2 regions of the Streptomyces sp. B8-7 genome follow, and region 1 is predicted to be linked to the other one. Evidence: predicted binding sites of a transcription regulator. Region 1 holds the regulator's gene; the other holds the start of a gene.
The links. The regulator HrcA, encoded in region 1, represses chaperone genes, less so after heat shock. The targets are predictions, from matches to a motif close to TTNGCACTCNGNNNNNCNGAGTGCNAA.

Region 1 (7,047 bases):
CCTACGCGCTGATCGTCGAGGAGGGCACCCGGCTGGCGCACCGCATCCGCCGCGGCGAGGTCCCGATGACGGACGACGACGTCCACGCCGACCGCTACCTCATCGCCGACTCGGTGCTCGCGCAGGCCGGCTTCGACTGGTACGAGGTCTCGAACTGGGCCACCTCCCCGGCCGCCCGCTGCCTCCACAACGAGCTGTACTGGCGCGGCGCCGACTGGTGGGGCGCGGGCCCCGGCGCCCACAGCCACGTCGGCGGGGTGCGCTGGTGGAACGTCAAGCACCCCGGCGGGTACGCGGCCGCACTCGCCGGGGGCCGCTCACCGGGCGCCGGCCGGGAGGTGCTGGCCGAGGAGGACCGGCGGGTCGAGCGGATCCTGCTGGAGCTGCGGCTGCGCGAGGGTGCGCCGCTGACCCTGCTGCGCGAACGGGGACTCGCGGCCGCGCGCCGGGCACTGGCCGAGGGCCTGCTGGAGCAGCGGCCGTACGACGAGGGGCGCGCGGTGCTGACACTGCGCGGGCGACTGCTCGCGGACGCGGTGGTCAGGGACCTGGTCGACTGAGCCGCACAGGTGAGCCGCACAGGCCGGAACAGCTCAGTCCGAGGCAGGGCAGGGCCAGGCGGGACGGACGGCGGCGGACAGGGCGAGGCGGAGCGGGACGGACGGCCGCGGACGGGCGCGGGGTGAGGCGGGGCAGGGCGGGACGGACGGCGGCGAACGGGGCAAGGCGGAGCGGGACGGCCGCGGACGGGACGGGACAAGGCGAGGTAGGGCGGAACGGGGCAGGGCGGGACGGACATGCGGGCGGAACCGGAGGGGGCGGGACCGAAACGGGACCGAAACGGGGCGGGTCGGGGCGGGATGGGGCGGGATGGGGCGGGACCGGAAGGGACAGCCCCGCCGCGCTACCGGGGTCCGGCGTCACCGCCGGCCGTGACGAAGTCGATGAGTTCCTCGACGCGGCCCAGCAGCTCCGGCTCCAGGTCCCGGTAGGACCCCACCCGCTTCAGGATGGCCTGCCACACCGCCCCGGTGTTCTCCGGCGGCCAGCCCAGCGCCCGGCACACGCCGGTCTTCCAGTCCTGCCCGCGGGGGACCTGCGGCCAGCCCGGGATGCCGAGGCAGGACGGTTTCACGGCCTCCCAGATGTCGATGTACGGGTGCCCCACCACCAGGGCGTGCTCGCCGGTCACCTGCTGCGCGATCCGCCACTCCTTCGTGCCCGGCAGGAGGTGGTCGACGAGGACGCCGAGGCGGGCGTCGGGGCCGGGCGCGAACTCCGCCACGACCGACGGCAGGTCGTCCACGCCCTCCAGGTACTCCACGACCACGCCCTCGATGCGCAGGTCGTCGCCCCAGACCTGCTCCACGAGCTCCGCGTCGTGGCGCCCCTCGACATAGATCCGGCCCGCACGGGCCACCCGCGCCCGCGCCCCGGGGACGGCGATGGACCCGGACGCCGTACGGGCCGGGCGGGCCGGTCCCGGGGCGGGGCGGACCAGCGTCACCGCCCTGCCCTCCAGCAGGAAGCCGCGCGGCTCCAGCGGGAACACCCGGTGCTTGCCGAAGCGGTCCTCCAGGGTCACCGTGCCCGCCTCGCAGCGGATCACCGCGCCGCAGAAGCCGGTCGTCGGCTCCTCTACCACCAGGCCCGGCTCGGCGGGGACCTCCGGTACGGCGGCGGGTTTCTTCCACGGCGGGGTCAGGTCGGGGGAGTACGCGCGGGGGCGCGGGCCCGAGGGGCCCTCGGCGGGAGGGCGGCGGCGGGAGGCGGGTGGGCGCATTCGGATGACGATAGGAGAAGCGCCCGCCCGGTCAGAGCGACACGCCGAAGCGGTCCGCCAGCTCGTCCCGCTGCCGCCGCACGAACCCGGCGTCCACCACCGCACCGTGTCCGGGGACGTACAGTGCGTCCTCACCGCCCAGGGCCAGCAGCCGGTCCAGGGCGTCCGGCCAGCGGGACGGCACGGCGTCCGGGCCCGCCTGCGGCGCGCCGGACTCCTCGACGAGGTCGCCGCAGAACACGGTCTCCGGCGAGCCGGGCACCAGAACCGCCAGATCGTGGGCGGTGTGGCCCGGCCCCACGTTCGCCAGCAGGACCTGGCGGCCGCCGCCGAGGTCGAGCGTCCACTCCCCGGTGACGTGGTGGCGCGGAGCGGCCAGCGCGTCCGCGGCCTCCCGCGCGACTTCCTCGGCCAGCCCGTTGCGGACCGCGTCCGCGTACAGCTCGCTGCGCGCCCGCGCGCCGCTGAGCGCTGCGTCCACGCCCACCGCGCCGAACACCTCCGCGTCCGCGAACGCCGCCGCCCCGAAGACATGGTCGAAGTGCGGGTGGGTGAGAGCGAGATGGGTCACACCGCCGCCGGACAGCCACTCGGCCCGGGTCCGCAGCAGAGCCCCCTCGGAGAGGCTCGAACCCGCGTCGATCAGCAGCGCCGCCCCCTCGCCGACGACCAGCCCCGCCGTGCAGTCCCACCCCGGCAGCCGGCACCGGCCCACCCCCGGGGCCAGCCGCTCCCACCCCAGCTCTTCCCAAGTCACGGTCATACGGCAACGCTAGTGCTGCGACCGGAGAGGTTCACCGGGTCGCGCCGCCCGGCACGGCACCGCCGCGTCGTCGCGTCACCCCGGTACGGCCCGTACCCGGGTGACGCCCCGCCGCGGGGGGTGCACCCCGCCGGACGGCCGGGACGTCCCGGTGGACCGTGCCGGCCGCCGCACCGGAGGTGTCCCCGCGCAGGGCGCCGCCGGACGCGACCTGCCTTGCCGCGGGGCCACCCGACGGCCGTACACTGGGCCGGTGAGGCTGGCACTCGTCTGCTCCGAGTGCCAGGCCCCGTGACCGGAGGGGCCCGCAGGGGCCGGGCGCCGACCATGACGAGAGCTGGAGGTGTGCGCGATGCTCAGTGAACGAAGGCTGCAGGTGCTGCGCGCCATCGTCCAGGACTACGTGGGCACCGAGGAGCCGGTCGGTTCCAAGGCGCTCACCGAGCGGCACAGCCTCGGGGTGTCCCCGGCGACCGTGCGCAACGACATGGCGGCCCTGGAGGACGAGGGCTTCATCGCGCAGCCGCACACCAGTGCCGGGCGTATCCCCACCGACAAGGGCTACCGGCTCTTCGTCGACAAGCTCGCCGAGGTCAAGCCGCTCACCGCACCGGAGCGGCGCGCGATCCAGAACTTCCTCGACGGCGCGGTCGACCTGGACGACGTCGTGGCCCGCACGGTGCGGCTGCTCGCGCAGCTCACCCGGCAGGTGGCCGTCGTGCAGTACCCGTCGCTGACCCGGTCCACGGTGCGGCACGTGGAACTGCTGGCGATGGCTCCGGCGCGCGTGATGCTGGTGCTGATCACGGACACCGGGCGGGTCGAGCAGCGGATGGTCGACTGTCCGGCCCCGTTCGGGGAGACCTCCCTCGCGGACCTCAGGGCGCGGCTGAACAGCCGGGTCGCGGGCCGCCGCTTCACGGACGTGCCGCAGCTGGTGCAGGACCTGCCGGAGGGCTTCGAGCCGGAGGACCGCGGCGCCGTCCAGACGGTGCTCTCCACCCTGCTGGAGACGCTCGTCGAGCAGACCGAGGAACGGCTGATGATCGGCGGCACCGCCAATCTGACCCGCTTCGGACATGACTTCCCCCTCACCATCCGCCCCGTCCTGGAGGCCCTGGAGGAGCAGGTCGTGCTCCTCAAGCTGCTGGGCGAGGCGAAGGATCCGGGCGTGACCGTGCGCATCGGTCACGAGAACGCCCATGAGGGGCTCAACTCCACTTCGGTGGTGTCGGTGGGCTACGGTTCGGGCGGCGAGGCAGTCGCCAAGCTCGGCGTGGTCGGCCCGACCCGCATGGATTACCCGGGAACGATGGGAGCGGTACGCGCAGTGGCACGGTACGTCGGACAGATCCTGGCGGAGTCGTAAGTGGCCACGGACTACTACGCCGTTCTCGGCGTGCGCCGCGACGCCTCGCAGGACGAGATCAAGAAGGCCTTCCGGCGGCTCGCGCGCGAGCTGCATCCGGACGTCAACCCCGATCCGAAGACCCAGGAGCGGTTCAAGGAGATCAACGCCGCCTACGAGGTGCTCTCGGACCCGCAGAAGAAGCAGGTCTACGACCTCGGCGGCGACCCCCTCACGCAGGCCGGCGGGGCCGGTGCGGGCGGCTTCGGAGCCGGCGGCTTCGGCAACTTCTCCGACATCATGGACGCGTTCTTCGGCACGGCGTCGCAGCGCGGCCCGCGCTCGCGCACCCGCCGCGGCCAGGACGCGATGATCCGGATCGAGGTCGAGCTCGACGAGGCCGCCTTCGGCACCACCAAGGACATCCAGGTCGACACCGCGGTCGTCTGCACCACGTGCAGCGGCGAGGGCGCGGCGCCGGGCACCTCCCCGCAGACCTGCGACATGTGCCGCGGCCGCGGCGAGGTCTCCCAGGTCACCCGGTCCTTCCTGGGCCAGGTCATGACCTCGCGGCCCTGCCCGCAGTGCCAGGGCTTCGGCACCGTCGTGCCGACCCCCTGCCCGGAGTGCGCGGGTGACGGCCGGGTCCGCTCCCGCCGGACCCTGACGGTGAAGATCCCGGCCGGCGTCGACAACGGCACCCGCATCCAGCTGGCCGGCGAGGGCGAGGTCGGCCCCGGCGGCGGCCCGGCCGGCGACCTGTACGTGGAGATCCACGAGCTGCCGCACTCGACGTTCCAGCGGCGCGGCGACGACCTGCACTGCACGGTGACCATCCCGATGACCGCGGCGGCCCTCGGCACGAAGGTGCCGCTGGAGACGCTGGACGGCATGGAGGAGGTCGACATCCGGCCCGGCACCCAGTCCGGCCAGTCGATCCCGCTGCACGGCCGGGGCGTCACCCACCTGCGCGGCGGCGGCCGCGGCGACCTCGTCGTGCACGTCGAGGTGCAGACGCCGAACAAGCTGGACCCCGAGCAGGAGCGGCTGCTGCGCGAACTGGCCAAGCTGCGCGGCGAGGAGCGCCCGCAGGGGCAGTTCCAGCCGGGGCAGCAGGGCCTGTTCTCACGGCTGAAGGACGCCTTCAACGGCCGCTGAGCCGTCGGCCCCCGCGCGCGGCGTCCTCGCGGACCGCGCGCGGCCGCCCCGGCCCCGCGGCGCGTCGTGTCGCGGGGCCGGGGCGGCCGGCGACCGTCCCGCCCGGCCCGCCTCCGGGCGGCCGGCGCGCCTTTCGCAACACGCCCCGGACGGGCCGGCGCAAGGCCTCCGCGCCGGGCCCGTACCCGCCGGAAGTCCCGATTCGGACTTGTCCGGGGGACATGGCACCATGCGGTCATGTCCTCCGCGCTGACCGATCTCGCCCCGCTTCCGATAGTGCAGGCACCGATGGCGGGCGGTGTCTCCGTGCCGCAGCTCGCCGCCGCCGTGTCCGAGGCCGGAGGGCTCGGGTTCCTGGCCGCCGGGTACAAGACGGCGGACGGCATGTACCAGGAGATCAAGCAGCTGCGCGGACTGACCTCCCGCCCCTTCGGCGTGAACGTCTTCATGCCGAGCCCCGACCACTCCGGCGCCGACCCCGACGCGGCGTTCGAGGCGTCCGGGACGCCGGCGGCCGCCCCGGCCCACTCCGCCGCGGTCGACCTCTACGCCCAGCAGCTCGCCGGGGAGGCCGCCTGGTACCGGACCGAGCTGGGTGACCCCGACAGCGGCCGTGACGACGGCTACGACGCCAAGCTCGCCGTGCTGCTCGACGACCCGGTCCCGGCGGTCTCCTTCCACTTCGGCGTGCCCGGCGCGGACGCCCTGGCGGCCCTGCGCCGCGCCGGCACCGTCACGCTGGCCACGGCCACCTCCGTGGAGGAGGCGGTGGCCGTCGAGCGGGCCGGCGCGGACGCGGTGATCGTGCAGGGCGTGGAGGCCGGCGGCCACCAGGGCAGCCACCGCGACCAGCCCGAGACGGAGGGCGCCGGCATCGGACTGCTCGCCCTGCTCGCGCAGGTCCGCGAGGCGGTCGCGCTGCCGATCGTCGCGGCCGGCGGGATCATGCGGGGCAGCCAGATCGCCGCCGTCCTCGCCGCGGGCGCGAGCGCCGCCCAGCTCGGCACCGCGTTCCTCGCCACCCCCGAGTCCGGCGCGCACCCGCTGCACAAACAGGCCCTGACCGACCCGCTGTTCACCCGCACCGAACTCACCCGTGCGTTCTCCGGCCGCCCGGCCCGCGGCCTGGTCAACCGGTTCGTGCGCGAGCACGGCCCGTACGCGCCGCCCGGCTACCCCGACCTCCACCACCTCACCGCGCCGCTGCGCAAGGCGGCAGCCAAGGCGGGGGACGCCCAGGCCATGTCGCTGTGGGCGGGACAGGGCCACCGGATGGCGTGCGACCTGCCCGCCGGGCGGCTCGTGGAGCTGCTGTCCGCCGAACTCGCCGCCGCCTGGACAGCGTTGTCGGACGGGCCGGCCCGAGGAGGTGCGTTCTGATGACGGCTCCGGTGTTCGTGACCGACCGACTCGACGACGCCGGGCCCGAGTTCGTGCTCGACGGCCCCGAAGGGCGGCACGCCGTCTCGGTGAAGCGGCTGCGGCCCGGCGAGGACGTCGTCCTCACCGACGGGCGGGGCCGCTGGGCCGAGGCCGTGGTGAAGGCCGCCGAGGGCAAGGACCGGCTGGTGCTGACCGGCCTCGGCCCGGTCCGCCAGGAGCCCGTCGAGCAGCCCCGCATCACCGTCGTCCAGGCACTGCCCAAGGGCGACCGCGGTGAACTGGCCGTGGAGACCATGACGGAGACCGGCGTGGACGCGATCGTGCCGTGGACCGCGTCGCGCTGCATCACCCAGTGGAAGGGCGAGCGCGGCCTCAAGGCCCTCGCCAAGTGGCGGGCCACCGCCCGCGAGGCCGGCAAGCAGGCCCGCCGGGTCCGCTTCCCCGAGGTCGCCGACGCCGCCACGAGCAGACAGGTCGCGGCCCTGCTGGCCGGGGCCGACTTCGCCGCCGTGCTGCACGAGAGCGGCGGCCGCCCCCTCGCCACCGCCGAACTGCCCGCCGGGGGCGACATCGTGCTCGTGGTCGGACCCGAAGGGGGCGTCTCCCCGGAGG
Region 2 (7,047 bases), on a different contig from region 1:
GATCTCGTCGACCAGGGGCACCTGCTGCACCAGGTCGTGGCGGATGGCGGCGACGATGTCGCCGACCGTCTCCTGTTCGTTGAGTGCGGGCAGGACGACGGAGACCGTCTGGCCGGTGCTCCGCTTCGCGGCCAGGATCTTGTGGAGGGGGCGGTCGGAGGCGGACCAGGAGCGGGTGGTCAGCCAGCGCTCGACTTCTTCCAGCACAGCCAGCGGCTCCTCTGCGTTCTCTCGGCGAGGAGGACCCGGTGTGATCCATCTCGCGGTTCGGACGGCTATCTCAACTGTCCTGGCCTTCGGTTACAGTCTTGAACAACGCTGATGACCATCGCATGTCGGGGGTCGGCCGCGCAGACAACCACATACAGCTCATCCAGAGGGGCAGAGGGATACGGCCCGATGAAGCCCCGGCAACCCTCCAGCCGGTCTCCTGACATTCGTGCAGCGAGGCTCCCGGCTAGGGAAGGTGCCAAATCCGTCTCACGACGAGATGCGTCGTGAGGAAGATGAGGAGAAAGGGCCTCGCCTCACATGGCTGTGCAGACTGTTGCTAGCACCACCGACTCCGTCGTCGACCTCGGTCCCGCCGCGGCCCTGAGCTGCCGCGAGTGCGGCCACCGGGTGCCCCTCGGCCCCCTCTTCGCCTGCGAGGAGTGTTTCGGGCCGCTCGAGATCTCCTACGACTTCTCCTCCTACGACACCGAGGAGCTGCGCCGGCGCATCGAGGCCGGCCCCGCGAACATCTGGCGGTACGCGCCGCTGCTGCCGGTTCCGGCGGACGTGGCGGACAAGCCGAACCTGAACCCCGGCTGGACCCCTCTCGTCAAGGCCGGCAACCTGGCGCGCGAGCTCGGCGTCACCGGCGGGCTCTACGTCAAGGACGACTCGGGCAACCCCACCCACTCCTTCAAGGACCGCGTGGTCGCGCAGGCGCTGGAGGCCGCCCGCGTCTTCGGCTTCACCACCCTGTCCTGCTCCTCCACCGGCAACCTCGCCGGGGCGGTGGGCGCCGCCGCAGCCCGGGCGGGCTTCCGCTCCTGCGTGTTCATCCCGCACGACCTGGAGCAGGGCAAGGTCGTCATGGCCGCCGTCTACGGCGGTGAACTCGTCGGCATCGAGGGCAACTACGACGACGTCAACCGCTTCTGCTCCGAGCTCATCGGCGACCCGGCGGGCGAGGGCTGGGGCTTCGTCAACGTCAACCTGCGGCCCTACTACGCGGAGGGCTCCAAGACCCTCGCCTACGAGATCTGCGAGCAGCTCGGCTGGCGCCTGCCGGACCAGATCGTCGTGCCGATCGCCTCCGGGTCCCAGCTCACGAAGATCGACAAGGGGCTCCAGGAGCTGATCCGCCTCGGGCTCGTCGAGGACCGGCCGTACAAGATCTTCGGCGCGCAGGCCGAGGGCTGCTCCCCGGTGTCGGCGGCCTTCAAGGCCGGGCACGACGTGGTGCGCCCGCAGAAGCCGGACACGATCGCCAAGTCGCTCGCCATCGGCAACCCCGCCGACGGCCCCTACGTCCTGGACATCGCGCGCCGCACCGGCGGTGTTGTGGAGGACGTGACGGACGCACAGATCGTCGACGCGATCAAGCTGCTCGCCCGCACCGAGGGCATCTTCGCCGAGACGGCCGGCGGGGTCACCGTCGGCGTCACCCGCAAGCTCGTCGAGGACGGTGTGCTCGACCCGTCCCTGACCACCGTCGTCCTCAACACCGGGGACGGCCTGAAGACCCTCGACGCGGTGGCCGGCACCGGTCTCACCGCCACCATCCGCCCCAACCTGGACTCCTTCCGAGAGGCTGGCCTCGCATGAGCGTGACCGTCCGCATCCCCACCATCCTGCGCACCTACACCGGCGGCCGGGCCGAGGTGCCCGCCGACGGCGGCACGCTCGGCGAGGTCATCGCCGACCTGGAGAAGAACCACACCGGTATCGCCGCCCGTGTCCTGGACGACCAGGGCAAGCTGCGCCGCTTCGTGAACGTGTACGTCAACGACGACGACGTGCGCTTCGAGCAGGGGCTGGCGACCGCGACGCCGGACGGTGCGGGCGTCTCCATCATCCCGGCCGTCGCGGGCGGCTGAGCCCTGCGTCGTTACCGACGGTAAGGGTGATTACGGAACGTTCACCGAATTGCCCCCTCCGTGAGAGAAGCGGAGGGGGCAATTCTGCATGGTTGAGCACGATAGGCTGAGGGAAGCCGCCGCTTCTCGCATGCCGGGCGCATATGAGTTTCGCCGGGCGCCGCACGCGGAGAACCGATGAGAAGTAGCCAAAGTGCGCGGCGGTTTCGCGCCTTTCACCCCCTTTGTGTGGCCCGACTTGCCCAGAATTCGGGTGAATTCTGGGTAAATTCCCGACCAGTCGCGTCCTGAATTCTCGTCCGATTGACCTGTTGCAGACGGCAGTTGGACAGATACATTCAGCCGCGGTCGACGCGTTCCGGCGCACGCCCCCGGTCAATGGTGGGGTGAGGTCTGACCCGGGTCCGCGAAGTGTGGATCTGTGCAAGGGCCAGTAATAGGGGAGTTAGGCATGGCTCAGGGCACCGTCAAGTGGTTCAACGCGGAGAAGGGGTACGGCTTCATCGCGGTCGACGGTGGTGCGGACGTCTTCGTCCACTACAGCGCGATTCAGATGGACGGCTACCGCACCCTGGAAGAGGGCCAGCGGGTCGAGTTCGAGATCTCGCAGGGCCAGAAAGGCCCGCAGGCCGACATGGTTCGCGTCACCGCCTGAACGTTCTTTTCACGAAGGGCCCGCACCCCGGGGGTGCGGGCCCTTCGGCCGTTCCCGGCCCCGGGTGCGGGCGTGGCCCCTGCCGCTGTCCGCGCGCCGGGCCCGCCCGGTCCCCCCGCGCCGGCCTGCCGGACCTGCCACGCCTGCCGGGCCTGCCGGACCCGCGCCGGGCCGCCGTCCCGGCCGGTGCGCGGGCCGTCCCGGGGCCGGCCCGTGCGGGCATGCGGAGGGCGCGCGAAGGCCGCGCCGCCCGCCGTCGGTGTTCGCGCCGGGCGGAGCGCCGTGCCCGATCGCCGGAGCCGCTTGCACTCGACAGGGGCGAGTGCTAATCATTGGCGTTAGCACTCTGAAGGTGAGAGTGACAACGAAGGACCGGGTCGGTGAGGCCCGCAGGCCGGGTGGGGCAAGGAACCACGAGGCCCGCGAGCCGTCCGTCGCGGGCGCGGGCGCGGTCCGAAGGAATCACCCCCAGTCCTGGAGGGACCACTTCACATGGCCAAGATCATCGCGTTCGACGAGGAGGCGCGGCGCGGCCTCGAGCGCGGCATGAACCAGCTCGCGGACGCCGTCAAGGTGACGCTCGGCCCCAAGGGCCGCAACGTCGTCCTCGAGAAGAAGTGGGGCGCCCCCACGATCACCAACGATGGTGTCTCCATCGCCAAGGAGATCGAGCTCGAGGACCCGTACGAGAAGATCGGCGCCGAGCTGGTCAAGGAAGTCGCCAAGAAGACGGACGACGTCGCCGGCGACGGCACGACCACCGCCACCGTCCTCGCCCAGGCCCTGGTCCGCGAGGGCCTGCGCAACGTGGCCGCGGGTGCCAACCCGATGGCCCTCAAGCGCGGCATCGAGAAGGCCGTCGAGGCCGTCTCCGGTGCGCTGCTCGACCAGGCCAAGGAGGTCGAGACCAAGGAGCAGATCGCCTCCACCGCCTCCATCTCCGCCGCCGACACGGCGATCGGCGAGCTGATCGCCGAGGCCATGGACAAGGTCGGCAAGGAAGGCGTCATCACCGTCGAGGAGTCGCAGACCTTCGGTCTGGAGCTCGAGCTCACCGAGGGCATGCGCTTCGACAAGGGCTACATCTCCGCCTACTTCGCGACCGACATGGAGCGGATGGAGGCGTCGCTCGAGGACCCGTACATCCTCATCGCCAACTCCAAGATCTCCTCGGTCAAGGACCTCCTCCCGCTCCTGGAGAAGGTCATGCAGTCGGGCAAGCCGCTGCTGATCATCGCCGAGGACGTCGAGGGCGAGGCCCTGTCGACCCTGGTCGTCAACAAGATCCGCGGCACCTTCAAGTCCGTCGCGGTCAAGGCCCCGGGCTTCGGCGACCGCCGCAAGGCCATGCTCGGCGACATCGCCATCCTCACCGGTGGCGAGGTCATCTCCGAGGAGGTCGGCCTCAAGCTCGAGAACGCGTCCCTGGACCTCCTGGGCCGCGCCCGCAAGGTCGTCATCACCAAGGACGAGACCACCATCGTCGACGGTGCCGGCTCCTCCGACCAGGTCAACGGCCGCGTCAACCAGATCCGCGCCGAGATCGAGAACAGCGACTCCGACTACGACCGCGAGAAGCTCCAGGAGCGCCTGGCCAAGCTCGCCGGCGGCGTCGCGGTCATCAAGGCCGGTGCCGCCACCGAGGTCGAGCTCAAGGAGCGCAAGCACCGCATCGAGGACGCCGTGCGCAACGCCAAGGCGGCCGTCGAGGAGGGCATCGTCGCCGGTGGCGGCGTGGCGCTGCTCCAGGCCTCCGGTGTCTTCGAGAAGCTGGAGCTGGACGGCGACGAGGCCACCGGTGCCGCCGCGGTCAAGCTCGCGCTTGAGGCCCCGCTCAAGCAGATCGCCGTCAACGCCGGCCTTGAGGGCGGCGTCGTGGTGGAGAAGGTCCGCAACCTCACCCCGGGCCACGGCCTCAACGCCGCGACCGGCGAGTACGTCGACCTGGTCGCCGAGGGCATCATCGACCCGGCGAAGGTGACCCGTTCCGCGCTGCAGAACGCCGCCTCCATCGCCGCGCTGTTCCTGACCACCGAGGCCGTCATCGCCGACAAGCCGGAGAAGGCCGCCGCGCCGGCCGGCGGCGGCATGCCGGGCGGTGACATGGACTTCTGATCGGCCTCACGGCCGATCGACCGTCCACGCACGGACCGAGGGCGGCACTCCCTGGCGGGGGTGCCGCCCTCGGGCGTGCACGGGCTGAGCCGAGCGCTGCCGCCGCGGCGGCCCGGCACCGGTGCCGCGAGCCGCACCGGCGGAGGAACGACCCCGGCCTGCTGACCGGCCGGCCCCGCACCGTGCGGGGGGACCGGCGCGGGCCGGTCACAGGCCGGGCGGCTCGGCGTCCGTACGGACCGGGGTGCCCCACACCCGCAGCACCTCGTAGTCGGTGAACTCGTGCACCAGCCGGTAGGCCGGGGCCGGCCGGGAGCCGCGCCGCTGCGCGGCCAGATACAGCTCGGCCTCCCGCCGGTCGCGGCGGGGCGTCCCGCACAGCTGCCACTCCTGCCCGTTCCACCGCTCCGGCAGCCACCGCTGCTGGGGCTGCGGACGGTCGCCGCGCACCCCGTACCGGGAGGGCGCGCTCTCCGCGGCGCGCGGCGCGCCCGGGCCGTTGATCTCGGCCCGCCGGGCGGCCCGGCGCCGGGTCTCGCAGAGCAGGCACAGGTCGGGGGCGGCCGAGTCGACGGGCCCGTTCGGATGCTCGGCGCAGCGGGTGGCCGGTGCCGGGCCGGACAGGCTCTCGTCCAGCAGGTCCACGGCCCGCCGCAGGTCCGCCCGCATCTCCCGCAGCCGCGCGTCGGAGGTCTCGGCGGTCAGCGCCTCCCCGTGCTCCCCGAGCACACGCAGGGCACGGCCGAGGGCGGTGAGCTGGGCGTGGTTCATGGTGCCCCAGGGTAGGCGGTCGGGCGCGGACCGGACGGCCCCGCCTCCGCCTCCGCCGGCCGGCCCGCCTCGGCCGGTCCGCCTCCGCCGGCCGGTCCGCCTCCGTCTCGGCCTCCGTGGGATGGTCCGCCCCGCTTCCGCCCGCCCCTCCGTCGCCTGCCTCCGTCGGCCGGTCCGCCTCCGCCTCCGTCGGATGGCGCGCCTCCGTGGGATGGTCCGCCCCGCTTCCGCCCGCCCCTCCGTCGCCTGCCTCCGTCGGCCGGTCCGCCTCCGTCGCCTGCCTCCGCCGGCCGGTCCGCCTCCGTCTCGGCCTCCGCCGGCCGGTCCGCCTCCGCCGGCCGGTCCGCCTCCGCCGGCCGGTTCGCCTCCGCAAGCCGGCCCGCCTCGGCCTCGGCCTCCGTGGGATGGTCCGCCCCGCTTCCGCCCGCTCCTCCGTCGCCTGCCTCCGCCGGCCGGTCCGCCTCGGCAGGTCCGCCTCCGTAAGCCGGCCCGCCTCCGTGGGATGGTCCGCCCCGCTTCCGTCCGGCCCTCTCGTCGCCCGGCCTCCGTCGCCCGCCCGCGTCACGCGACCCGCGGCCGGGCCTCCGTCAGCCCCGTCCCGTCATCTCCGGCCCCGGGCCTCGCAGTCCGGCCGCGGGCTCCGGTGGTCCGGCCCCCGAGTCCCGCGGTCCGGACCCCGAGGGCGGCAGCCCCGCCCCGCTGGCGTAGGTCGCCGCGAAGCCCACCGCGTACGCCGTGGCCAGGCCGCCGGCGTAGATCGCCGCGGTGACCAGCAGGCCCCGGTCGCCCGCCAGCAGCGGGAACAGGGCCCAGCCCGACGGGCCGATCGCGGCCGCCCCGACCCGGTCGCCCAGCATCGCGAACAGGCCCACGAAGCCTCCGCCCGCGGCGCCGCCCGCGCATGCCGTCAGGAAGGGACGCCCCAGCGGCAGGGACACCCCGTAGATGAGGGGTTCGCCGATGCCCAGCAGCCCCGCGGGCAGCGCCGACCTGATCGTCGTCCGCAGGGACGCGTCGTGGTGGTGCCGTACGTACACCGCGGCGGCCGCGCCCACCTGCCCGGCGCCGGCCATCGCGAGGACGGGCAGCAGCACCGTGTAGCCCTGCTGCTCGATCAGGGTGGTGTGCAGCGGGATCAGGGCCTGGTGCAGGCCCAGCATCACCAGCGGCAGGAACAGACCGCCCAGCACCAGCCCCGCCAGGACGCCGGTCGTCGCCAGCAGCCAGTTCGCCGCCGTACCGACGGCCGTGGCGACCGTGCCCGCCGCGTACATCAGTCCGTACAGCGTCGCCAGGCCTGCCACCAGCACCGTCAGGGCCGGGGTGAGCAGCACGTCCAGCGTCGGGGGGACGTGCCGGTGGCACCACTTCTCCACCCGCGTGCCCAGCAGCGCCGCCGCCAGCGCGCCGAGGACGCCG

Region 2: groL (chaperonin GroEL) is a predicted target of HrcA. The motif match lies at 3,081-3,107, and genes of this name have one in related genera.

Annotation. Positions count from the first base shown of each region.
Region 1 covers NZ_JBYRRL010000001.1:805,116-812,162, forward strand. Annotated here, with positions in the region: gene hemW (radical SAM family heme chaperone HemW) at 1-560, shown strand, start outside; gene AC5K6T_RS03375 (DUF3097 domain-containing protein) at 905-1,783, opposite strand; gene AC5K6T_RS03380 (MBL fold metallo-hydrolase) at 1,815-2,546, opposite strand; gene hrcA (heat-inducible transcriptional repressor HrcA) at 2,899-3,915, shown strand; gene dnaJ (molecular chaperone DnaJ) at 3,916-5,052, shown strand; gene AC5K6T_RS03395 (nitronate monooxygenase) at 5,290-6,432, shown strand; gene AC5K6T_RS03400 (16S rRNA (uracil(1498)-N(3))-methyltransferase) at 6,432-7,047, shown strand, end outside.
Region 2 covers NZ_JBYRRL010000006.1:446,134-453,180, reverse strand. Annotated here, with positions in the region: gene AC5K6T_RS30220 (glucosyl-3-phosphoglycerate synthase) at 1-207, opposite strand, end outside; SAM riboswitch class I at 367-513, shown strand; gene thrC (threonine synthase) at 532-1,815, shown strand; gene AC5K6T_RS30210 (MoaD/ThiS family protein) at 1,812-2,087, shown strand; gene AC5K6T_RS30205 (cold-shock protein) at 2,539-2,742, shown strand; gene groL (chaperonin GroEL) at 3,235-4,857, shown strand; gene AC5K6T_RS30195 (hypothetical protein) at 5,065-5,628, opposite strand; gene AC5K6T_RS30190 (PTS transporter subunit EIIC) at 6,216-7,047, opposite strand, start outside.